3 regions of the Proteiniborus sp. genome follow, and region 1 is predicted to be linked to each of the others. Evidence: riboswitches for the same ligand, from Rfam matches in the RefSeq annotation. Region 1 holds a riboswitch; each other region holds the start of a gene.
What was found. A riboswitch is a leader RNA that binds a small molecule or an ion and turns the genes downstream of it on or off. The one in region 1 is predicted to bind S-adenosylmethionine.

Region 1 (8,521 bases):
TCACCAGAGCTATGTGCAGTAAGGACATTTCCATTAAATTTGCCACTTATACCATCTATAAAGAACTGAACATTTTCATCTTCTATATCTACTGGATTGTGGAACTCATCATATCCTTTTACATAAAACTTTCTAGTAGTATTTACAAACATCTTAGTATCATCTGTATATACTTTAATATAGCTTAATTCTCCTTGAGGAGCGCTATTAGTTACACCAATTCCGTTTGTTACTCTTCTTTGACCACCGTCAGAGGGGCGATTTACTAAAGTAGGTTCTTCAGTACCAGCAGGTTTTACAGCCATGGTAGTAGAGCCACCACCATCAAAATTGATTGCATCATATGCTCCAAGCTTTAGCATAATATCTGCGAAAATTTCTTGACTAACACCTTTATATGAAGTATCTCTACCATCTATAGTAACCATTAGGAGTTGCCTTTTATCTTTTGTTATTCCTATGGCTGTTCTAGGATGATCACCTTTAATATTTATTTTAAAATCGGTTTTGACACCATCTTTTAAGAGGGGGCTTCCTCCACCTATTGCTGAAGCTATATTATTAAAATCAGGTGATGTATAATACTCTAGAACTACGTTCTCTCCTACATGAAAGTTGTTCTGTAGCTGACTAGCAACACTTCCTCTTCCTGTAATGATATATCCGTTTTCAGGAAATGGAATAGGAGGTTGACCTACTCTTACTTCAGTTACATAATCATCAACTACTACTATTTCTATAAGGTCATTAAATACTTTGTTTCCTAAGGATTGGCTATTCCAGCTCTTATCGTATATTATAACTTCTTCGTGGAGTTTACTTTCTTTGTTCATTGCTTTAACATTTACTACTGCTCCGTTTTGAGCAGTTACTTTTATACTCCAATCCCAGAATGATATGGAAGGATTTTTATAGTTGTCTACTGCAAATACAGGAAGACCTTGATTCCAAGTGTTGTAAGGAGATGATATCATCTTTCCATTGTCAATCACTACACCTTCTGGGTATGAGCTATATACTGTAGAAAAGAAATCTCCATTTATAGCCCCTACTACATTTGATGATTTCATCATATTTGTAACAGTATCTCTTTTAGAAATGCCATCTTTGCTAAATAAGGCTTTTATATCAGTATATTCATCATCTAGATTTACTTTTAATACATTTATGTTCCACCAGCCATTTGAGTTGAACTGCTTGATTGTTTCGTGTATTACACCACTTGATATATTTTCTGACATTCTTTCTTCGTGTATTACAAAGGGCATGGCTGCAAGACTTGGAGTAAAACTGCAAAATATCATAGCTGCAGAGGATACCCCTATTACTAAATTTCTTATGTATCTATTCATATTGTGTATACACCTCTCTTTTGTTTTTTATATTATTTTAATTTAGGGAAGAATTAGGACTTTTCGCTTTAATCATCCTCTCGAAGAATAATTGACCGACGATAGATTTGACCGAAATTATGACAAAAAAGTTCCATGATTACTATAATTCTTCCGCCGTTATCTACAATTATATAGCATAAAGATAGAGGTTAGATTATAATTTGGTTACAATATAATTACAATTATGTAACCTAGAAAAAAATAGTAAAAATATACGCTCATGGTTTTGGACATGAATATTTCTATTATTTTTGAACTTTATTGAAAAAGAAAAAGCCGAGATGATTTACTCATCTCGGCTTTAGCCTTGGTCGGGGTGGAGGGACTCGAACCCCCGGCCCCATGGTCCCAAACCACGTGCGCTACCAAACTGCGCTACACCCCGGAAAACTGCTACCTTTTCATTATAAGTGATTGAGGCTCTAAATGCAATACCATATTTTCGCCTTATTAGCTCATTATAAGCTTTTTTTGTTAATAAAGTGGCATAATCTTAACATTACATTATGTAGCTAAGTATTATTTATTCATTATATTAGAAAATTAAAAAACCTTCTAAAATACTGTTTTTTGCTATATAATTATAAGAAGTAATAAAAATCATTTATAATCGAGGGGGATGAGATGGGAGAAATATTTGAGACCATTAAAGATGAATTTATTATAATGTTATTTGCTGCTACTCCAATATTTGAACTAAGGGGGGCAATACCTCTTGGAATATCAAAAGGTTTTAGCCCATTACATAGCACTATAATTAGTATTATTGGGAATAGTCTTCCAGTTCCTTTTTTACTTTTACTCTTAAGACCTATTTTTAGTGCATTAGAGGATGTAAAAATAATTGGCAATATTATCAGATGGATAAAAAATAGAACATTAAAAAAGAGTAAAAACATAGTGAAATATAGTGTGTTAGGCTTGTACATCCTTGTTGCTATTCCACTACCAACTACAGGAGCTTATACTGGTTGTGTAGCTGCTACCCTATTTAATATAAGGTTTAAGTATGCATTTCCAGCCATTATACTTGGCATAGTAACAGCCGGTGTTATAGTTTTGATTTTGAGTCATGGAATTACTTCAATTCTTTAAGATATTTCGGACTTATTATATTAAGTTTAAATAATGATTATGTCAATTTAAAAACAATTATTGACATATAAAGGCACATATGATAATATTCTTTTGATGAAAAACAATAGAATATCCATACCTTATTAAGAGTGGCGGAGGGAATAGGCCCGTTGAAGCCCAGCAACCAGTAACTTTTGTTATCAGGTGCTAAATCCTACAGAATGTGGATTCTGAAAGATGAGGTTTAAAGAACGAATTCCTCTTCTTTTCTGAAGGGGTTTTTTTATTGTAAAAATACAAACAATAGAATTATAAAAATACATGGAGGTAATTTAGATGAGAAAGTGGTTATTTACTTCAGAGTCAGTAACAGAAGGACATCCAGATAAAATATGCGATCAAATATCAGATTCTGTATTAGATGCTATACTGGAAAAGGACCCAGATGCAAGAGTTGCTTGTGAGACATCAGTTACAACAGGCCTTGTTCTTGTGGCAGGAGAAATTTCAACTAAATGCTATGTAGATATTCCTAAAATAGTGAGAAAAACTATTGAGGATATTGGCTATACAAGAGCAAAATATGGTTTTGACTGTGATACTTGTGCAGTGTTGACATCCATTGACGAACAATCATCAGATATTGCAATGGGAGTAAATGAGGCTCTAGAGCATAGAAATCAAAAGACAGATGAATTTGATATAACTGGAGCTGGAGACCAAGGTATAATGTTTGGGTTTGCTTGTAATGAAACTCCAGAGTTTATGCCTCTTCCAATATCTTTGGCTCATAAGCTAGCTAGACGATTATCTGAGGTTAGAAAAAATGGTACATTAGATTATTTAAGACCAGATGGTAAAACACAGGTTACTGTAGAGTACCACGATAATAAACCAGTAAGAATAGATGCTATAGTAGTATCTACACAGCACAGTCCAGAAATCGAATTAAAAACAATAGAAAAAGACATAAGAGAACATGTAATATCAAAAATAGTACCATCAGATCTTATAGATAATAATACTAAGTATTATATAAATCCTACAGGTAGATTCGTTACAGGTGGACCTCAAGGAGATGCAGGACTTACAGGTAGAAAAATAATAGTAGACACATATGGTGGATATGCTAGACATGGTGGTGGAGCATTTTCAGGAAAAGATCCAACAAAGGTGGACCGTTCAGCTGCATATGCTGCTAGATATGTTGCTAAAAATGTTGTATCAGCAGGACTAGCAGATAAGTGTGAAGTTCAACTTGCATATGCAATAGGTGTTGCTAAGCCTATTTCTATATTAGTAGATACCTTTGGAACAAATAAGATAGAAGAAAGTAAAATAGAAGAGCTTATTAGCAAGCATTTTGACTTAAGACCTGCAGCTATTATAAAAAACTTAGATTTAAGAAGACCTTTATATAGACAAGTGGCAGCATATGGACATTTTGGGAGAAACGATTTAAATCTTCCTTGGGAAAAGACAGATAAAGCTGAGACACTTAAAAAAGAAGGTTTAGGAAAGTAAAAAATAATTAAAAAAATTTTCAATTAAAGGAGAAGTATAAAAGTCATGTAAAGACTTTTAGCTTCTCCTTTATTATTTTGCACTTTTTCAATAGTTGAACAATGGTTAAACAGTAGTTAAACTATTGCTCCACTATTGTTAAACTATCGTTATAATTCTTAATCATTAATTTTTAATTGTCTTTTCCAATTTTCAATTCTCAATTCTCCATTCTCAATTTTATATCCGTGACTTCTATTTAACTCCCGATTTAAACCATTTAAACAAATCAGTTATTATTTAATTACCGGTAGAACACAGAGAAGGACTTCTCCAATAAAGGAGGTGAAAACATGCCAGTAAACGCTACTATTAAAGAATCAAAGCTTAAACTTCAGCTTGATGGAGGACTTAATGACAAAGGTAATCCAATAGTTAAGTCTAAGACATTTTCTAAGGTAAAAACTGATGCTATCAATGACAACTTATTTTCAGTTGCATCATCTCTAGCAGGTCTACAAGCAATGCCTCTTATAGGTATAAAAAGAGTAGACGAAGTTGAGCTTCAACAAGAATAAGAGAATGTGACAAGGGATAGTTCCACAATCTTTAATCCTTAGGAATTTGCTGCATGGGACATTGCCAGCTACACTAATTCTCCATCCCTATTTTTAATTCTCAATTATTGAATGGCATGTTCCATGACATTTAGTGGCGAAGGAGGTGAAATTATGGCTAAGAAAAGACTAGAAATGGTATTTAAGAACCAAAAAGATAAAACCAGTAGACTATCTTTAGATGATCCAAGAGAAGACGTTACTGATGCTGAAATCAAAGCAGCTATGGAAAATATATTAACAGCAAATATATTTGAGACTGCAGATGGAGACTTAGTATCTATAGCTTCAGCAAGGATAGTAAGCACAGATGTACAAGAAATCGTACTATAGTCATGAACCAGCAAACAAAGTCGGAGACAAGTCAGTAACAGTCTCCGACTTGTTATTATTAAGGAGCTTTCCTGCTATCTTGAACGATAGTTAAACAATCGTTAAACAATCGTTAAACTATTGCTCCACTATTGTTACACTTACTACAGAAGGGAGGTTTTATTATGGAAGAAGTATACTCTCAAATAGCTAATCTAGGCTTTCCTATAGCCGTATCAGTATATTTGCTTGTGCGAATAGAAGGAAAACTAAACAAGCTGACTGAAAGTATTACTGAGCTTTCAAAAACTATAGCTAGTATGAAGTAACAGATTCTCCATTCATTGACACCGAACGTATGTTCGGTTATAATTATATTATGTAGGGGTTGGCCTCCACGCCAACCCATTATATTAAGAAAGGAGCTGATGATAATGAAAAATATAGAAGAAGTGATTTCAAGTGAAATAATAGCTATTTTACCATTATACATAGACATGAAAGGCAATTCTACAAAAATAATTACTAAAGAAGAAAACGAAATCTACATATATAAAAGTATCAGAACATTTTTATCATTACTTGCAAAGTATTTTATGATTGATCTTAATTCTTCAAGGCAATACTATGGAAAAATCATTGGCTGTACAAATATAGTTCCGTTGCCTTTTAATAAAGATAATGTATTTGCGCCATTAAAAGTAAGAAAACCCATATCTAAAAATGATGGTTCTTTTGGATATTTTAATATTAGGTTTATACAAGATATCACTAAGAAAAATAATAAAGTATATGTCTCTCTAGAAAAGGAATTATCCATAGAAATACTTCAGGGAATAGAGTCAGCAAGAAAAAGCCTAAGAAACGCTAACATTGTAAAGCAGTCCTACTGTGAAAGGACTGGTGTAACTGCTATGGAATCACAAGGATTTTATGGCGAATTTAACAAGCCTGCTACTAAAGGAGATATTGCAGCACTTAGAAACGAGCTAATGGACATAAAGATTAAGCTGTTGAAGTCTTCTAGTTCTAGTGTATAATAAATGTAGAGACAGCTAAACAATGGTTCACCAAAAGCAAACCATAAAACTTAATGGAGAACGTGAGATTTTTCAGTATACTTAGGTGACAATTATTTATTTTTATTCTTTAATTCTTAATTGCCTTTAATAATTCTCAATTCTCCATTCTCAATTATAATCGTTGGAGGTACTCAAATTGGTAACTCTTCAAGGAACTATAGAGGAAATCATATTTCATAATGAATCTAATGGCTATACTATCGCAATATTAGAAACTGACGATGATGTGGTCACTATTGTAGGATATATACCTATTATAAGTGTAGGAGAAACTCTCAAGGTCCAGGGAGAGTGGACTTATCATGTTAATTATGGTCAGCAGTTAAAGGTAGATACATATTCTACTGTAGTGCCTGCTACACTAAATGGTATAATCAAATACCTTTCTTCTGGGCTTATTCCTGGAATAGGGCCTAAGACAGCAGAAAAAATAGCAGAAAAGTTTGGTTTAGATTCATTAGATATATTACAGTATAATCCTGATAGATTAAAAGAAATTCCTGGCCTAGGGGAAAAGAAGATTGCAAAGATTGCAGATGCATTTATTGAGCAAAGAGAACTGAGAGATATAATGCTATTTCTCCAAAACTATGGCATAGGGCCAAATTATGGTATTAGAATATATAAAAAGTATGGGAGCGAATCAGTAGTTAAGATAAAAGAAAATCCATATAGACTGTCAGAGGATATAGTTGGTATAGGATTTAAGATGGCAGATAGAATAGCACAAAGTATGGGAGTTGATTTCAGATCACCATATAGAATAAGTGCTGGAATAAAGTTTAAGCTAATGGAGTTTTCTGCAGAGGGTCATACATATGCTCCTCAGGAGCTTTTAATAAGACTGACGTCAGAATTATTAAATGTTGAAAGGGAACTAGTTGAAGACGGTATAAAAAGCTTGGCTATAAAGCAGGAGATACAGTTAGAAAGACTAGATGGAGATCAAATATGCGTGTACTATATGCCATTTTACTATGCTGAAACAAATGTATGTAAAAAGTTAATTGAATTATCAAGGTCAGAGGTAAAAAGTCTGGATGTGGATTTAAATAAGACTATAGAAGATATTGAAAAAGAGGACAATATAAAATTTGCAGAAAAGCAGAAGGAAGCCATTAGACAAGCTGTAGAAAATGGCTTATTAGTAGTTACAGGAGGGCCTGGTACAGGAAAGACTACAACTATAAACAGCATAATAAAGCTTTTTGAGAAAAAGGACTTAAAAGTTACATTGGCTGCCCCGACTGGAAGGGCTGCTAAAAGAATGAGTGAAGCTTCAGGAAAAGAGGCTAAGACTATACATAGGCTTTTGGAATACGGCTTTGTAGATGATGAGCTTGGAATGGACTTTGCCAAAGATGAAGCTACACCTATTGAGGCAGATGTAGTCATTATAGACGAAATGTCAATGGTAGATATACTTCTAATGAACAACCTTACAAAGGCAATATTGCCAGGCACTAGACTTGTTTTAGTAGGGGATACAGACCAGCTACCATCAGTTGGTGCTGGAAATGTACTTAGAGATATTATAAATAGCAAAATAGTAAAGGTAGTAAAGCTAGATGAGATTTTTAGACAGGCAAGGGAAAGCATGATAGTAGTAAATGCCCATAGAATCAATAAAGGAGAAGCTCCATATCTCAATGTTAAGGATAAGGATTTTTTCTTTATGACTAGACTAAGCTCTGAAAACATAGTAGATACAATAGTGGAGTTAAGCCTAGAAAGATTACCTAGGTTTAATGGATATGATCCTGTTAGAGATATTCAGATACTGACATCTATGAAAAAAGGCGATACGGGAGTAAATGCACTAAATGAAAAGCTCCAACAAACTCTTAATCCAAAGCATCCTTCAAAAGCAGAAAAGAAATCTGGAGATATGCTTTTTAGAGTTGGAGACAAGGTAATGCAGATAAAGAACAATTATAGGACAAAATGGACAATGGAAGAAAAAGATGGCAGCATCCAAGAAGGAGAAGGAGTATTTAACGGAGATTTCGGATTCATCACTGCTATAGACGAAGAAGAAGGAGAGCTTACAGTATTATTTGACGATAACAAAGAAGTAGTGTATAGCTTTAGTCAGCTTGATGAGCTAAGGCTGGCTTATGCTACAACTATTCACAAAAGCCAAGGAAGTGAATTTCCTGTAGTCATTATGCCAGTATGTTGGGGACCACCTATGCTTCTCACAAGAAATCTTTTATATACAGCTATTACTAGAGCAAAAGAGCTAGTAGTACTAGTAGGAATGGAAAAATATATGCATATGATGATAAATAATAACAGAATATTAAAGAGATATTCAGGTCTAGATAGGAGACTTCTTAAAGTATTTGACATGATGATGAGACCGTAGGAGAAGTAATTGAGAATTATAACGATTGATTAACCATTGTTTAACTACTGCTTAACTATTGTTCAACCACTGTTTATTTGATTCACGGAGGTATTTATGTGTCCTAGAGATAGCCTACTAAAAAAACTCTACTACTCTGCCTTAGACCTTCTGTTTCCAGAGGAAGGA
Region 2 (8,521 bases), on a different contig from region 1:
ATTCTTATAAATAGATGTTCCTTATTATCGACTAATATTATAAACTCAGTCATTCCTATATCGCTTTTAAAGTTAATACTACCAGCCAAAACCCTATTACTCTTAGTGGTATAGGTAATTTGATCTCTTATTAACTTATTCTCATGATAAAACTCTATAGCATGATTGCCTTTATCTTCAATTATGATTTGATAATCTTGATATTCCCAAAACATGACTTTTTCGCTATATGTACTGATATTTATTAGTTCATTTTCTGGTATACATTTATAGAATAAGATATCTTTAAAGACATCTTCAGAATAATCAAAGTCTGTGTCACGGTATTTACCTTTGATAGTGAAGTATAGTTTTTCAGTCTCTATTGAAACTAGTTCTACTTGTTTATTCCCAGAAGGTTGTAAAGCCATCAACCTCATGCCTCCTAATCATACTGCATATTTTCTCTGCGCATAGAGGGTATTTAACATTGTTATTTTTAATATAACTGTGCATTTTCTCAAAATTATCATTTGCATAAGGATCATATTGACTGCTTGTATTATTGATGAATATCTTAAATAGCTCTATTAGTACACTTTTAATGCTAAAATTGCTTCCTTGGACTCTAGGCAATATTTTTTGCTTTATAGCATAATCCATTGCCATGTCAAAACTCATTAGATTTTCTTTTATAGAGTATAAAGTATAAAAAATAATTTCATCTCTAATTCTATAGCCAAATTGTAAGCCTACTTCTTCAAGCTTGCTATTTATTTTTTCTAATATATATATGACTTCTTCTATATGTTCTTTTTCATCAATGCAGTCCTTAAGCTTTACATAATTTGATGACAGCATATCATTTTTAAGTACTAATGGTTTCAATTCATCTATATGATCTTCTAAGCTTTCAAAATCTACACTTAGCTTAACATGGTTAAATTCAATAGTATTCGCTCTATCTAATACCTTTTTGCTAAAAGGAAATGTAGTTTCGTCCATATTAACAGTTCCAACAATATATAAATTATCAGGTATATATAAATAGCTATATTTAGCCTTTGACTCTTCATCATCACCAAAAAATTCATCTTTTAACAATCTGTTAGTTATTATTCTTCCGTTGCCTTTTCTAGTTTCAATAATTGATAAAATATCACTAAAATAATACTCTACTCTGGCTAAATTCATCTCATCCAAACAAATAAAGTAAGGTAAGCTATCTGTATCATCTACAGCTTTCTTAACTATATTAGTTAAAGGACCAGGCTGAAAAAAGCCTTGGATATTTCTATATCCAAGTAAATCTGAGGGGTCAGACCAATCAGGACGTACAGGTATGAGATTGTATCTGCCATTATCTACGTTTGCACCTATAGCTTCGGCATATAATTCAACCAGTTTGCTTTTCCCTGTACCTGAAATACCTGCAAGCAAAACAAAAGGTTTAGTTTTCAATGAAAGATAGAAGTTTTTTATAGTATCTAAGCTATAAGTATATCCTTTTGAAGTTATGTATTTATGAATGTACTGTATTATTTCCTCAGAATTCATTTCATTTGGCTCATTTAGCATTATGGATTCATCACTCTTTTCCCCATCATATATTTCTGTTTCATTATTTAAGTATTTTTCATAGTACTCTACCATTTTCTTAAGGTCTTTTATCAGTTTTTCATCATCCGGTATTGATTCAATGTTATATTCAAAAGCCCCTATTATTCCTACTTCGTACAAATCTCCAAGACTTCCGCCATCAAGCTTTATGTTTTGCGAAGCAATTGTAGCATCCATGCCCACTCTTTTTCTTATATTCTTTGCGTTTTCAACAAGTTTTTGTTTAGCTCCCTTTGTTCCTAATTCACTCTTAAGTTCTGTCACTCCTTGATTTAGTGTCAAATATAATCTTCCCATGTCATTTGAAAACAGATATCCAATGTAAACTCCACTCTGTATCAATGTTGTGCTTTTTCTATTCATTAAAGCAATCCATGGAATGTTTGCCCAGTTACCTTGTCCAATAGAGCCAGTAATAGTATATTGATCTGAATCTATAAAATCTAATTTAGTAAAATATTCAGGTAGGATTTTTCTAAAAATGTGTCCAAGCTCATGTCCTGCAAAGGGTTCATGATTTTTTGCTTCTATGTAATTATTCATTATTTTTTCTAAATATTGTTTTAGAATCATTGAATTCTTTTCCTTTTCTACCCTTGTAGTATAATAGATGAGTAACTTTTCTCTTAAGTTCTCTTCTAGTAGCTTCAAATCATTATTATTTAGAGTTTGCCATAAATCTTGGTTGAATGCTATATTTTCTTTTCCCCCAATGTTTTTCTTAATAACGTATCCTTTATCACTAACAACTTTATATGCATTTTCATTCATTGTGGATTTAATAAGGTTTAAAGATAATGACTCAATCTCAGTCTGTATTTTGCTATCGTTTTGCTCAACTAATAAACCTTGCTCATGTCTATTTCTGTAAAAATCCAAAATTTCTTTACAAACTATATCGTATTCTGCTTTTCCTTCATTATCTACATTGTTGATTAATGCTAGTAAAAATACTAATTTGTATGATTTTTGATATAAACTGTTATTTAGTGTGCCTTTTTCACCTATGTAATTTAAAAAATTGGCCTTAATCTCACTATTGCTAATTAAGATTAATTTGTACTCACATGGATTATCTGTTTTATAGAATTCAATATATTCAGCTATTTCATTTGGAACTACTATTTTTGAACTATTTCCCTGATTTTTTATAATGTAATCATAGCTTGTTCGAAATTTATTTATCAGATATTTAATTAAATCTTTATTTGCATCATATCTTATCTGTAATGTATCTCCTGAACGTCCTTGACTATTTATATTCCTCAACTCTACTTCTTCAGTTCTATCATCAAATATTAGCTTTACTTTTTCACTGCTTCCTAGTTCAATAAATTTTGATGGAATAATACTTAAGAAATCTTTATGATATTCTTTAGGAATGTGTATCCCATACTTAAAAATAAATAAATCTACTTTTTTCTTTCCAAGCAAACTTTTATTGTCTGACGGCCTTACCCAGCTCATGTTATCAGCAGGCATAATATCGCTCCTTATCTAAGTTTTCTTCTAGCTATATAAACATAATTAGGTATCACTAATAATGATGTCAATTTTTCACATATTACTTAGAATATTCGTCACTACAACTTATTTTCCTTCATATTTCCATTTAATTATTCATAACTAGTATTCAATAGCTATCTTTCTCATTTCTTTAAATATCATAGTATTAAATCTAATTCTTCAAGAGTTACTTAATACTCATAAATTTTTTCTTATAAATACCCGTATTTCTCAAAAAGCTCTTAATAATAGACTGATATCTTAATAAAATCATCTATAAAAAAATAAATGCCTAGGTACACATAATCTTAATTTACCTAATAGGCATCTATTTTATATAATTTTGATTTTTTTACATAATATCGCTTTATTCTTATAGATATCTTTTTTAGATATTTTTAAAATTCTTTATATCTCAAAAATATCATAACAATACCTTACATACTGACTTCTTTTTTTATCAAATTCTAAACCTTGCTCTTGAAGGATATTTAAAATATATTTGTCTAATGCATAAGGACTTCTCTTCTGTAGCTTTTTAGCGGTTTCTTTATCAATAATTATTTCATACTTGTCAATAGAAATTATAAAATCATCTATGGTTTCATTTAGTTGAAACTCATATCCAAATTCCTTGCTTATTGTAGTTAAAATAAGATTAATAAACTTATCAGTTGAACTATTGTGAGCAATATAACCTCTTATCCATCCTTGAGTATTCATATAAATCCCCTCCAAAATATAGTTAATTACATAGGAACCATGCATTTCAAAAATAAAAAATCCTTCTCAATACTCAATTAAGAAGGACTATCTCTAAAATTCATTATACGCACCTCCTTATCGGTATTAGCTGAACCACCTTACTTTTATAGCAGGTTGGTGTAGGATCACAGAGCTAATTCTCTCCCCTACTCTTGATAAGTTGCTTTTTAGTTGTATGTTTATTATACCATATCAACTCAAATGCATTATACTATATTATTCAGCTTTCTTCACAATTATATGAAGATGCTCTGTAGTATCTCTATACTGAGGCAGTTCACAATACTCTGTAGCTTTTTTAAAATAGTTTTCATATGCTTCAGGCATATACAGGTATAAGTTTTTCACCTGAAAACTAAGTCCTGCTAAAAAACTTTCTGCACCAGCATATGATACTATTTCAAATCCAGATTTCTTTATTTCATCTAAGGCTAAAGGAGGTGTAGTAAAATATGTAGAAGTAAAGCTTTCCTCTGATGAAAACTTTAAATCTCCATTTTTATATCTGTCAAAATGCTCTATATCTTTAAAGACATCTGGAAATTCCCCTACACTTGCCTTGAGTGCTCCCCACGTGTTGATATATGATATGAGTGCTACACCATTCTTTTTTAATATCCTATAGGTATCTCTTAATACCTTGATTCTATCTTCAGAGCTATGTAAATGATATAATGGGCCCATTACTAAAGCCCCATCAAAAGATTCATCCTCTAAGAACTCAAGCTCTAATGCGCTTTTACAGTAGTAGTTTTGTGCAATCAAATTAGCTTCTTCAACCTTTCTTTTTGCAATGTCTAGCTCATTTTTTGACAAATCCAAAAGACTAACCCTATATCCCATTTTAAGCAGTTCTAAAGAGTATCTTCCTGGACCTGAACCAATGTCAATAATTTCACCACTTTTAGGAAAGTATTTTTTAATTAGATACATAGTCGAACAGAACTCTACCATTGAATATGGATTATTTAATCTCTGCCATTCAAGCTCTGCATTCTCATCATAATATTTTCTTACTTCACTTGTCATCAAAATTCCCCCTGTTTTTATTAGGTATTGTCAAAAATCTTAATAGTGATTTCTAACAACCCTTGATTTTTAAACATTTATATTGATTAAAATAGTTCTCCGCATGAAGGATATCTTTTAATATTTTTATAAACAAAAATGGATGACAACTTTCCATTCATCAGTTATAATATCGTCGATTAAAACAACAAATAGCCAGATTAGAAAGTTTTAAGTAGTGCATTATGAATTCGATTAGTAACAAAGTCCACCAACAATAACAACCCCCTGTGCTTCCTCTAATGGTAAATGTGGAATATGAAGACTTCCACCACTCCAGCAGAGTATAATTCTTGGTTTATCACTAGGCATTTCTTTAAATAACCTGTTTAATTGATCAATTATAGCATAATGGTCTACTTTCATGTATTCATCCCAGTTTATTGATTCATGGTCTACTCCACTGCGAGTGTATCTCAATGTGCTCCATCCACCATTAGTTAATGTTTTTGATAACTCCTTGTACAAAGACATACACCCCAAAAGGTAACTAGAATCGCATCCTGGGATATTACCATCTATGTTCATTGGTGCTGTACCATGAACTAGAAGGATACTCCCCCTACTTTCTATGTCTACTGGATGCTCCCATTTTACTAAACCTTCTCCCACTTTCTTCCCCTCCTAATAAACTAATCAATATCTATTCTATATCCCACATTGCTCACACCCAGTTCCTCTGAACAATTATATTTAAAAAATAGAATAGTTTTTTATATATAACAAATATTCTTGTTATGTAAGATTTGACATTTATAGGCTACTTTCCTGCTATTTTTTTATTGTTTTACTAGCTACATGATATTTCAAAATAGAAAGCTATCTAAAACTCTTTAAAATTAGCTTTAGATAGCATAGAATGACAGATTCAAGCATGTGATATGCTTTGAATCATCATATTCGATTTGAAGTAGTAAAAATCATATATACCTTGTCCATATATGGAGCTAGAAATCTTGCTACCTGTTTGCCATATTCATCGCTAGGATAATACATATCGAAGTATTTACCCTCCTCTTTCAAGAGACCATTTCTACGAGAATTATTTTTTCCTCTAAACTCTTCTATCTTTGCATCACACTCAGTTGAAGCTACAAGGCTTTCAAGGTGTTCTGCTGTATATATGTTTTTATCTTTTATTGTAGTAATCTCTACACTGTTATTTTTAGGGTTCCAATCAACTATTGCACCAAAAGATTCTATTACTTTTCTTATTGGTAAATAGGTCTTCCCTTCAACTACAAGAGCTGCAGTATCATTCTCTACTTTTTCACCGTTTACTACTATATATTTTTCCCCAATAATTAATCGTGGAAATTCCAGCTATCCTTGTCACACGCTCTATTAATCTTTATTTATTTAATGGAATATCTTGTATTTCTAGCTTTCCCTTCTTGTTTTATTTTGGCTTCCTTTATTAATTTTTTGAGTATTAGATTTACACTTGATTTACTTAAGCCAATCTCTAACTCAATATCTCTTCTTGCTACAGGTTCTTTCTGTTTAATAATATCTAAGACTTTTTCTTCATTAGTATTTAAATTTTCCTTATAATTTACATTAGGTAATACCATAACGAAGGCATTTTCAGATACTTTAATTTCTGGGATTAGATCATACTTTGAATAGCTTTCATAAATTCTCTGTATACCAGTCCCATAACTTTCAATAAGCTTTAATCGATAGAAACAAGCTGCAAGGTTTTTATTTCTAGTTTCTGATACTCCTAACATTATATCTTCCATAGTAAGCCCCGAAACAAGTCCTCCAACGGAAACGAACTCTATTCTATCATCAAATATATGAATTAAAGTGCTTCCACTAAAATTGTAATCTCTATGCACGACAGCATTTATTAAAGCTTCCCTTATTGCATAATAAGGATAGTCTGCTCTATCAATTCTGTTTAGACCCTTAAAATTAGTTTCTAATTTATTATATAAATTTACATATTCATATACATCATCTAATTGTTTTAATACAGATCCAACAAATTCCTTTCTATCTCTAAATTCCAACTTTGTTTTACCATTATAAATTGCACACTTTGTTGAGTGTTCACATTGATCAGATAGTAGTAAGCCTAAATTCGTATAGTATCCATCATCATTGATAATACTTAAAGTTCTTTGTTGAGACTTTTCAATCAAAACTCCCTTATCATTAAACACATCTTTTGCATACTCAAAAGTCAATTCTTGGTTAATACAACGCGCTTTTTCGAAGCTTAGCCCATCACTTTCTATTATCATTTGTCTAATTGCTTCTTCAGTAGCATGTGCAGATGTAATTCCATGTCTTACAAATACTCCTGATGACTTTAGCCCCTTTGACACCAAATGATAAGGCTGTTTTGTTCCTTTAGAGACTATTATTTCTAATATTTCTTTTCCTTCTATTGTTCTTATGTAAATAGCAGTATGCAAAGTTAAATCTGGTTTTATTGAATCCCTTATAATGCTACTAATAGCTTCTAAATCCTGCTTAGCATTCGACAATCCTATAACTTTGCCATCATCATCAATTCCAATATATATTTTTCCTCCATCAGTATTAGCAAAAGCTATTAATTCCTTTTTTACGGATTCATTTAGCTCTCGTTTAAATTCGATTTTTTCTGTTTCTCTTAAATTCAACACGAACACCTCCTTTAGTAGTATTATAACCGTTAATCGATTAATAAACAACGACTTTATTAATCGATTGTTCGATATTGTTCGATAAATTAATCTATTATAAATATCTACTAACTGATAAATTGAATATTGAACAACTTCCTATGCTGTTTCATATAATATCATTATGAGAATGTAAAGTTAGGAGTAATAGTATGCTAAGGGAAATGAGTAAACAACCAAAGGCCATAATGAAATATGCCGATTATTTCACTGAACTCATGACTAAAGGTGTGAATATTTTCGGTAGAATAGTTTCCCCAAATTCCACCTTGTGAGATGGGTTGAGCCAAGTGAAACCCTTACAAAGCATGATTTTCAAGGCATGTATATCATACCCCCAGGAAGCTCCTTTTCCCTATTTTTTTGTCACCGGGGGATTTTCAGATATATGCGAGAGTTGCTTTTGGCTGGTGGGAAGAAAAAGCATGATCAGAATTAAAAGACCGTTTGGCCTTTTAAATATAGGGGCTATTTATAAGGCAGATAAGAATTAACCGAAGGCTTATCTGCTTTTTAAAGTATAATAAGAGTAGATGATTATATAATGAAAGATTAATTTCTGAGAATAAGAATTAATTAGGTTTTCTAAAAATAAATAGATATTCATGAGCTATCAGTAGAAAATTGTGCTCAATACTTTTATTGTACCAAAAACCAGTCGCCTTGCAATTATGTTGTTCTTTAATTATTGTTTCTTTTAATAAAAAACCTGCATCAATAAAAGTTTGCATTACTTTAAACCCCAATGGCACCATATGTTTGTTCCTTCTAGTGTCACCAATAAATATTGCACAATATTTATTGCCTTTCAAAACTCTAAACGCCTCTTGAGCTACTTTCTTCATTTCTTCCACAAACTCATCAATATCCAAAAGGGACAGATCATTATCCAAATTAGCGCTATA
Region 3 (8,521 bases), on a different contig from region 1:
AAGAACTTGAAAAAGAATATGAGTATAATTGGGTAAGCGTATTAGAAGAGTGGAATGCTCTAGATGATATAAGAGAAGGTGTAAAAGTACAAGATGCTAGAACTAATAGTAGACTTAGCTTTTTAAGTACAGTGAAAAGTTTTTTGGAAGCTCAAAATCTTATATTAGATATAGGAAACGATGAGATAGAACTTACAGAAAAATCAAAGACTATTATACAACGATACTATATGGATTATGAATACAATAGAGGTATATTAGATTTCATGTACGGACTTCAAAGGGAAAGGAGAGAGGCTAAAGATGCCATCCATATCCAAGATTAGATTTACTAATGCCATATATGATAATGGAGAAAAAAGATATAATGATGAATTATTTGTGTTTGATGGACATAATGGAGCAGTTTTATTAGAAAATGGCGGAGGAAAGACTACTTTTATACAAATAGCAATTCAAGCAATACTTCCACATGCAGACCTTGGCGATAGAAAAATAAGAGATACTCTATCCTTAGAAGGAAGTCCTTGTCATATAGCCATAGAATGGATTATCAATGAAAAACCTAGAAGATATGCATTAACTGCTGTTACTTTATATTTAAATAATGGGAAATTGGACTCATATAAATATGTGTATGAATATGGATATGATGATAAAAATTCAATAGAAAATATTCCCTTTATAAAAGATACTATTGATGGAAATAAGCGACCAGCAAGCAGAGAAGAATTGGGAGATTATTATCAATTAATGTGCCGAGAACATATAAATGCTAAAATATTTTCTAATATAAAAGAATATCATAAATATATTGAAGAAAACTTCAAAATAATACCCAAAGAATGGAGAAGAATAGGGATTATCAACGGAGAAGAAGGTGGAATAGATAAATTTTTTGAAGGCTGCAGAACAACCGACAATCTTGTTGACAAGCTTTTAATTCCAGTAGTGGAAGAAGCAATGGCAGGAAATGGAACAGAGGATTTTGTTAGCACTTTTGAAGAACAAAGAGAACATTTCAAACAACATAAGCACCTCAAGGAAAGTATTGATGAAAGTAGACGAATTCAAGATAAGATTGCAGAATACGTAAACACATATAGTGATCACTATAAGATAGAAGAACAATTCAATAGCCAAAAATCATATGGAAAAGCTTTATATCATTATATTTCTAATGAACAAAAAGGCACGAAAATTGATCTAGAAGACAATATAAAAGCTCAAGATAAGTATAAATATGAATGTAATGAATTAAATAGGATGAAAGATTCCTATGAACTAGCTTTGTTAAAAAATAAGCTTTCATTATCTAAATATAAATACGAAGAAATACTTAAAAATTTTGAAGGTTATAAAGAGCAACTGGATATCAAAGAAACTAGAAAACAAAATTTAAAAATAGCTAAGTATAAGAAAAATATAAAAGAATTAGAAGATGAAATTATTCTATATCAAAATCAATTGAAAAACTTAGAAAAAGACGAAGAAATAAATATTATAGAAGAACAACTCCATTTAAACTCCTCTCATATAAAAAGTTATTATGATATTGAAATTAACAAACTAAATGAAGAAACTGATATATTAGAAAATCAGAAAAAAAAACATGAAGAACAATTAAAAAATCTTAAATTGGACAAAGAAAAAACAGATGATAAATATGATGAATTAGTAGAGTCTCAAATTAGACATGATCAGAATGTTAAAACAAAAACAGAAAGCATGAAAATAATAAACAAAGAAATACTTTCAAATCCAGAAATTGAAAAAATAGAAGACGAATATCCAAAATGGTCAGATAAAGTTGGTTTTATTGAAAAGTACTCAGTAGATATTCAAGAAAGAATTAAGTACTTAAAAGCTAAAAAAAATAAACTCAGATTACAGCTAAAAGAACATAGGGAAGAATTAGATACTCTTTCTACCGATAAAGATATTTCAAAAGAAAAAATAAATAATATAGAAGAACAAGAAAAAGAATTATTATTAATCATAAAAGAAAATATTTCAAATCTATTTCATATAAATAGTATATATACAAAGCAAGAACAAATAATCAGCACTTTGGAAAATAAATGTGAAAAGCTTAGAAAAGAAAAAGAAGATTTAATTATTAAAGAGAGATTATTTCATAGATTTATAGATGACTATAAAGATAATCGATATTTTACCGTAGAGCCTTTGTTAGGCAAATGGATATATGAATGGAAAGATCAATTTGGGTTTTTAGAATCTGGAACTAAATATATTGAAAGAGTAGCTAACACTACGAATAAAAGCGAGAAAGAATATTATAAGACATATCCCTATTGGGCTGCAATTGTTGTAGTAGCAGACAATGAGCAAATAAAACTTAAAAACAAGTTAGAAAATAATATAGACAAAATTACTTATCCCATTATTATACTATCTCAAAGTAAAGCTCAAGAGATACTTAAAAGCGACAATCTAATAATAGATGACTATATTTGCCTTTACCCATCTATGTGGGAGACTAATATAGTTAGAAAGGAGTTTCAATATAAAAAAGATGAATTTTACAAAAATGCTAAAATAGTCACTCAAAATAGAAAAGATAAAGAAAATGAATTAAATAATTATGACAATCTGCACACAAAAATCATAGAGTTTTTAAATAAATATCCATATTTAGAATACTTAGGACCTTTAAAAGATAAATTAAAGAACATAGAAGAAAAGATTTATGATATAAAAGATGTAGTAAATACTAAAAGTACAAGAATAGAACAAATAGACGAAGAAGTGGAAAATATCAACAAAGAAATCGAAGAATTGAATATGGAGAAAGCCATATTAAACAAAAAAATAGAAAAGGCGATGGACTATATTAAACAAAAACTGGAAGTGGGTGAGATTCAAAACAAAATATTTGAATTGAAAAGTCAAATAAATATAAAAAAAATAGATATATCAAAACTAACTAAATCAATAGATAATTATGAAAAAAGAATAAATAATTTAGAAAATAAGGTAAAGGAAGTTAAAAGGTCAAAAGATGACTTGTTAGTACATGAAATCTATTTAGAAGTAGAAAATTCATTGCCAATAAAATCAGATATTTCCATAGAAATGTTAAAAAGACAAAGAAAGGATATAAAAGATAGATTAGATAAAAAACAAAAGGATAGAAATCATATAGAGGACAATATAAATAAAAACCTAAATATGAAAAAAGAATACGAAACAAACTTAAAAAACGAAATAAAAGGAGCTAAATATCCAATTGATGAAGAAATAATATTTCCTATATATGGGGATAAAGAAATTGAAGAATTAATAAACGAAATAAATCTGCTTAATCCTAAAGTCGAAAAGATCATGAGAGAAATGGAAAATGTTAAAGAAGAATATAAAAAAGATGAAAATAATTATGATAATAGAAAAGATTACTTTTTAAAACAACATGATGAAATTATGGAGTTTATAGAAGCTTTAGAAGTTGTAAAAGAAAAAATCAATGAAAAAAAACAAGAATTAGATAAAAGATATGAGTATTTAAAGTCAATGGAAGAAGAATTAAACAGAAAATACAATTCTATAAAGGAAGCTTTGGACATATTAGAGAAGAAAAATGAAAGATATGAATACCTGGCTAATAAAGTTGAGCCAAGTATACTTCCTGAAGATATAACAGTAGAAATCCCATACAATAGAAAAAAATATATCAATAGGCTTATAGAAGATTTAGAAAATTTTAACTATATGGTAAAGGAGAAAAAAGAAAGAGTTTCAAAAGAAAAATTAAAATTTGAATCATTTTGTAATAATTCCATTTCAGATCCTAGACTTAAAAACATGGCTATATCAGGCATTAATTATAAAGATGATTTTGAAGAATTAACAAAGTGGAAAAGAATAATGGATAAAAATATTGACAAAACAATTAGAATATTAGAGGAAGATATGTTGCAACATGACAAGGAAATAAATCATTTTATAACTCATCTTCATTCCTATTTAAAGACAATGATAGAGGAAATTAGAATTATACCTAAGAAAACTAGAATAAAGGTTGATGATAAATGGAAAGAAGTATATACCATAGATGTTCCTACTTGGGAAGATGAAGTCGGAAAACAAAAGCTTATAGATTATATTAACTGGCTATTAAAAGATATTGAAGATATAAGATTTAAGGATGAAGATGGAAGTGAAAACAAAACTATTGTAAGAAAATATATAGAAAACAAATTTCAAGGCAAAGAATTGCTAAAAGTGGTAATGGAAAATGAAAAGATAAAAGTGAAATGTAGGAAGGTAACCAACGATGGCAAGGTAAGCAGCATACCAGTAACATGGGGAAAATCTAACAGTTGGTCTGGCGGAGAAAGGTGGAGTAAAAATATGTCTTTGTTTCTAGGGATATTAAACTACCTGGCAGAAAAAAGTCAAAGTATTTCAACTGGTCAAAAAAGAAATCGTACAGTTATTCTAGATAATCCATTTGGAGAAGCATCTAGCGACCATGTATTAGATCCAGTATTTTTCATAGCAGAGCAATTAGGATTTCAAATAATAGCATTGACAGCTCATAGTGAAGGGAAATATATCAGAGATTTTTTCCCAGTAGTCTACAGCTGCAGACTTCGTCCATCTTCAAACAATGAAACACAAATACTCACTAAAGAGAAAGAAATAAACTACGCATTCTTCAAAGACAACGATCCAAAAGCACTTTTGAGACTTGGAGATATCGAGCAAATGAGTATGATTTAGCGGAACAGTCATGTAAAATTAAAAGGACTTGATTTTTTTGTACCTGTTGAACAAAGAATAATATTAAATAAAATAAGAAACCTATAATACAATCAAAAAGCCCTTCTGGCTAAATACCAGAAGGGCTTTACTTATTTTAGAAAGACGGAATAACTCCGCCACCATATTCTTTTTCAATAAAATCTCTAATTTCTTCTGATTGGAGAGCCTTAACTAAAGCTTGAAGTTTAGGGTTGTTTTCTTCACCTTTTCTTACGGCAATAATGTTAGCATAAGGAGAATCTGCTCTTTCTATGAGGATAGCATCCTTAGTAGGAGATAAACCAGCTTGTAATGCATAGTTACCATTTATTATTGCAGCGTCTACGTCATCTAATGCTCTAGGTAATTGAGCAGCTTCAAGAGCTTCAAATTCAAGAGCTTTTGGGTTTTCAGCAATATCTTCTTTTGTTGCGTCGAGGCCTACCCCTTCTTTAAGCTTAATTAATCCTTTATCTTCAAGCAATAGAAGTGCTCTACCACCATTTACTGTATCATTAGGAATAGCAATTACTGAACCATCTTTTAGTTCATTTATATCTTTAATCTTATTAGAATAAAATCCCATAGGCTCTAAGTGAATATTTGCTAGTGAAACTAGCTCAAGATTGTTTTTTTCGCTAAAGTCCTGTAAGTAAGGTAGATGTTGGAAGAAATTTGCATCTAGTTCCTTTTCAGCTAATGCAAAATTTGGTTTTACATAGTCAGTAAATTCTATTATTTTTAATTCATAACCTTCATTTTTTAAATCATCAGCTACTAAATTTAGTAATTGAGCATGTGGCTCAGGTGATGCTCCTATTTTAATAACTTTATCATCATTTGATTTTGATTGACAGCCGGTAATTACTATAGCTGTTAATAGAATAATTGCTAATAAAATATTTAAAGATTTTTTCATTTTTATATTCCTCCTTATTTTCTTTTATCAATCAGTAATGAAATTGTATTGCCTATAAATTGTATTGCCTGAACTAATATTATTATAAGAATTACAGCAGCAATCATGACGTCAGTTTGAAATCTATGATAACCATAACGTATAGCTAAATCTCCTAGTCCACCTCCTCCTATTGCTCCAGCCATAGCAGAATATCCTACTAAGTTTATTATGGTTAGTGTAATTCCAAGTACTAACGAAGGCATAGCTTCTGGAATTAGTACCTTTGTTATTATCTGAAATGTAGAGGCGCCCATTGAAGAAATAGCTTCTATTATTCCTTTATCCACTTCTTTTAGCGCCCCTTCTATAATCCTAGCTACAAAAGGAGCTGCTGCAATAGATAAAGGGACTACAGTTGCGAGGGTTCCTATACTTTTACCAACTATTGCTCTAGTTAATGGCATTACAAATATCATTAATATAATAAATGGAAATGAACGCAATATATTTATTACAGCACTTAATACAGAATTCAATGCTGGTTTTTCCCATACTCCATCTTTCTCCGTGATAACTAATAGGATACCTAGAGGAAAGCCTAATAATAACGAAAAAATAGTTGATAAAGCCACCATTGAAATAGTCTCCCACAAAGAAGGAAGTAAAAGAGAAATAAGATTATCCATTCCATATCACCTCTAGGTCAATATTTTGTTCCTTAATCCATTCAAAAGCTTTTTCTTTTTCTTCATTATTTCCCATAACCTGAATTAGAAGATTTCCTACACTAGTAGACTGTAATTCATCTATATCTCCCGATAATATGTTTATATCTATATCAAAGTTTCTAATTAAACTTGATATAATAGGCTTTTTAGATGAATCTCCTAAATAGCCTAACTTAATTACAGTGGAGCCTGGAGTTGTTGGATATATTATCTCTCCTTCGCTACTTCTGTGAATATGAGAAATAAAGGCTTTTGCAGTGTTAGTTTTAGGTCTAGCAAATATTTCTTCTACTGTATTAAGTTCAATGATTTTGCCAGCCTCAATTATTGCTACTCTGTTGCAAACTTCCTTGATAACCTCCATTTGATGAGTTATAAGGACTACTGTTAAATTAAATTCCTTTTGAATTTTTTTTAGTAAATTGAGTATTGCTTTAGTGGTCTTTGGATCTAGTGCAGATGTAGCCTCATCACATAGTAGTATCTTAGGATTATCTGCCAATGCTCTAGCAATGGCAACTCTTTGCTTTTGACCGCCACTTAACTGTGATGGATATGCATTTTTTTTGTCTGTTAATTCCACAACCTTAAGTAGTTCATTTACTCTTTTTTCAATATAATTTTTATCATAGCCATTTATCTCTAAAGGAAATGCAATGTTTTGGAAGACTGTTCTTGAACTTAACAAATTAAAATGTTGAAAAATCATTCCTATTTCTTTTCTTGTATTTCTTAAATCTGTCTTATCTAGCTTAGTAATATCTTTACCTTCAATAATAATTGAACCTTCTGTTGGCTCCTCTAATCTATTAATAGTCCTTATAAGAGTAGATTTGCCTGCGCCACTAAGACCGATTATCCCAAATATCTCGCCTTTATTAATTTGTAGATTAATATTTTTTAAAGCTTTTACTTCAGAAGATTTACTATTGAAGGTCTTACTTAAATTCTTAATTTCAATCATAACTTCACTCCTTTAACGAATTACTGAACTGTATCTTCCAAATAATAAAAAAACCTCTTTCATTTGAAAGAGGTAAAAAACATATTCTGTCAGTCCTCTCTCATCTTTCAGCAAATAATGCTGCTGGAATTAGCACCTTGTGTTTACAACACCGGTTGCTGGGTTTCATTGGGCCAGTCCCTCCACCTCTCTTGATAAGAGTTTAATATTAGATTTATTGTTTATACTATATTCATATATTTTAGTTTTTTACATGTGTTTTGTCAATACCTTTTATTGATTTTTTCTATAATAATTTTTAAAATTTTGAGACAAAATATTAAAGAACAAAAAAAGAAAGGAGAGATTCTATGGCTTTACAAAATCCTCTTAAATTAAATCAAATTAATCAAATGGAACTTCAAAACTTAAGAGAGATAGTTAGTAGTCACAAGCTAATGACAACAAAGTTAAATGAGTATGCCAGCATGTGTCAAGATACTCAGATTAAACAAATGTTAAGTCAAGGGGCTCAAGACGCAAACACTACTGCACAAAACCTAACTCAATCTATATAAAGGAGGTATTTAAATTGCAAGAAAGAGATATTGTAAACGACGTATTATCAATGACAAAGGCTAGTATGCAATCATATGGAGTGGCAATAGCTGAATGCTCAAATCAACAACTTAGAAGCGCTCTGCAAAAACTTAGAGATGAAGCTGAACAATTCCAATATCAGTTATATCAAATAGCTGAGCAAAAAGGATATTATACACCTGCGCCAACAGCTAGCCAACAAGATGTTAGCCAAATTAAAAACCAACTTAATCAACCGTAAGATTGGGACTTCCTTTAAGTCCCAACTATCATTTTCTTTAAAGATAATAGTACTACTTCAAAATATTTCTTGTTTTAGTATCTAATTTTTTTTGACAATATTGGTGTAAATTTCAGTTGACTTTTTATTATTACAGTGATAATATTACCTACAGACAATATTAAAAGCCTTTAATCTGATCCAGAGAGATTAGGAAGGAAAATAGAGCGGAGCTTATTTTTAAGTTTCCAATTTGCACATACCTTCCTGGTAATGTAAAAAGTTCTATGAAAAAATAAGAGTCAAAAAATAGTGCATCTAAAGCAAATTTCTAGTAGGTTCTCCCGCCACCCTTGACAAAAATA

Region 2: linked by a shared signal. The riboswitch ahead of ABV008_RS16110 (hypothetical protein) and the one ahead of metK (methionine adenosyltransferase) in region 1 are both predicted to bind S-adenosylmethionine.
Region 3: linked by a shared signal. The riboswitch ahead of ABV008_RS00015 (methionine ABC transporter ATP-binding protein) and the one ahead of metK (methionine adenosyltransferase) in region 1 are both predicted to bind S-adenosylmethionine.

The regions. Positions count from the first base shown of each region.
Region 1 is NZ_JAWRHZ010000017.1:30,449-38,969, forward strand. Features, by position in the region: gene ABV008_RS02660 (phosphodiester glycosidase family protein) at 1-1,352, opposite strand, end outside; tRNA gene ABV008_RS02665 (tRNA-Pro) at 1,703-1,779, opposite strand; gene ABV008_RS02670 (COG2426 family protein) at 2,019-2,489, shown strand; SAM riboswitch class I at 2,609-2,715, shown strand; gene metK (methionine adenosyltransferase) at 2,808-3,995, shown strand; gene ABV008_RS02680 (DUF1659 domain-containing protein) at 4,328-4,552, shown strand; gene ABV008_RS02685 (DUF2922 domain-containing protein) at 4,706-4,924, shown strand; gene ABV008_RS02690 (YvrJ family protein) at 5,089-5,232, shown strand; gene ABV008_RS02695 (hypothetical protein) at 5,338-5,943, shown strand; gene recD2 (SF1B family DNA helicase RecD2) at 6,122-8,353, shown strand; gene ABV008_RS02705 (ComFC family protein) at 8,450-8,521, shown strand, end outside.
Region 2 is NZ_JAWRHZ010000068.1:27,531-36,051, forward strand. Features, by position in the region: gene ABV008_RS16100 (DUF2357 domain-containing protein) at 1-410, opposite strand, end outside; gene ABV008_RS16105 (MrcB family domain-containing protein) at 385-3,081, opposite strand; gene ABV008_RS16110 (hypothetical protein) at 3,514-3,828, opposite strand; SAM riboswitch class I at 3,943-4,032, opposite strand; gene ABV008_RS16115 (methyltransferase domain-containing protein) at 4,087-4,899, opposite strand; gene ABV008_RS16120 (hypothetical protein) at 5,134-5,550, opposite strand; partial or broken gene ABV008_RS16125 (stalk domain-containing protein) at 6,097-6,261, opposite strand; gene ABV008_RS16130 (RNA-binding domain-containing protein) at 6,294-7,577, opposite strand; partial or broken gene ABV008_RS16135 (TRM11 family SAM-dependent methyltransferase) at 8,189-8,521, opposite strand, start outside.
Region 3 is NZ_JAWRHZ010000001.1:46-8,566, reverse strand. Features, by position in the region: gene ABV008_RS00035 (DUF6063 family protein) at 1-326, shown strand, start outside; gene ABV008_RS00030 (coiled-coil domain-containing protein) at 304-4,743, shown strand; gene ABV008_RS00025 (MetQ/NlpA family ABC transporter substrate-binding protein) at 4,880-5,683, opposite strand; gene ABV008_RS00020 (methionine ABC transporter permease) at 5,698-6,351, opposite strand; gene ABV008_RS00015 (methionine ABC transporter ATP-binding protein) at 6,344-7,357, opposite strand; SAM riboswitch class I at 7,455-7,558, opposite strand; gene ABV008_RS00010 (hypothetical protein) at 7,708-7,914, shown strand; gene ABV008_RS00005 (spore coat protein) at 7,929-8,177, shown strand.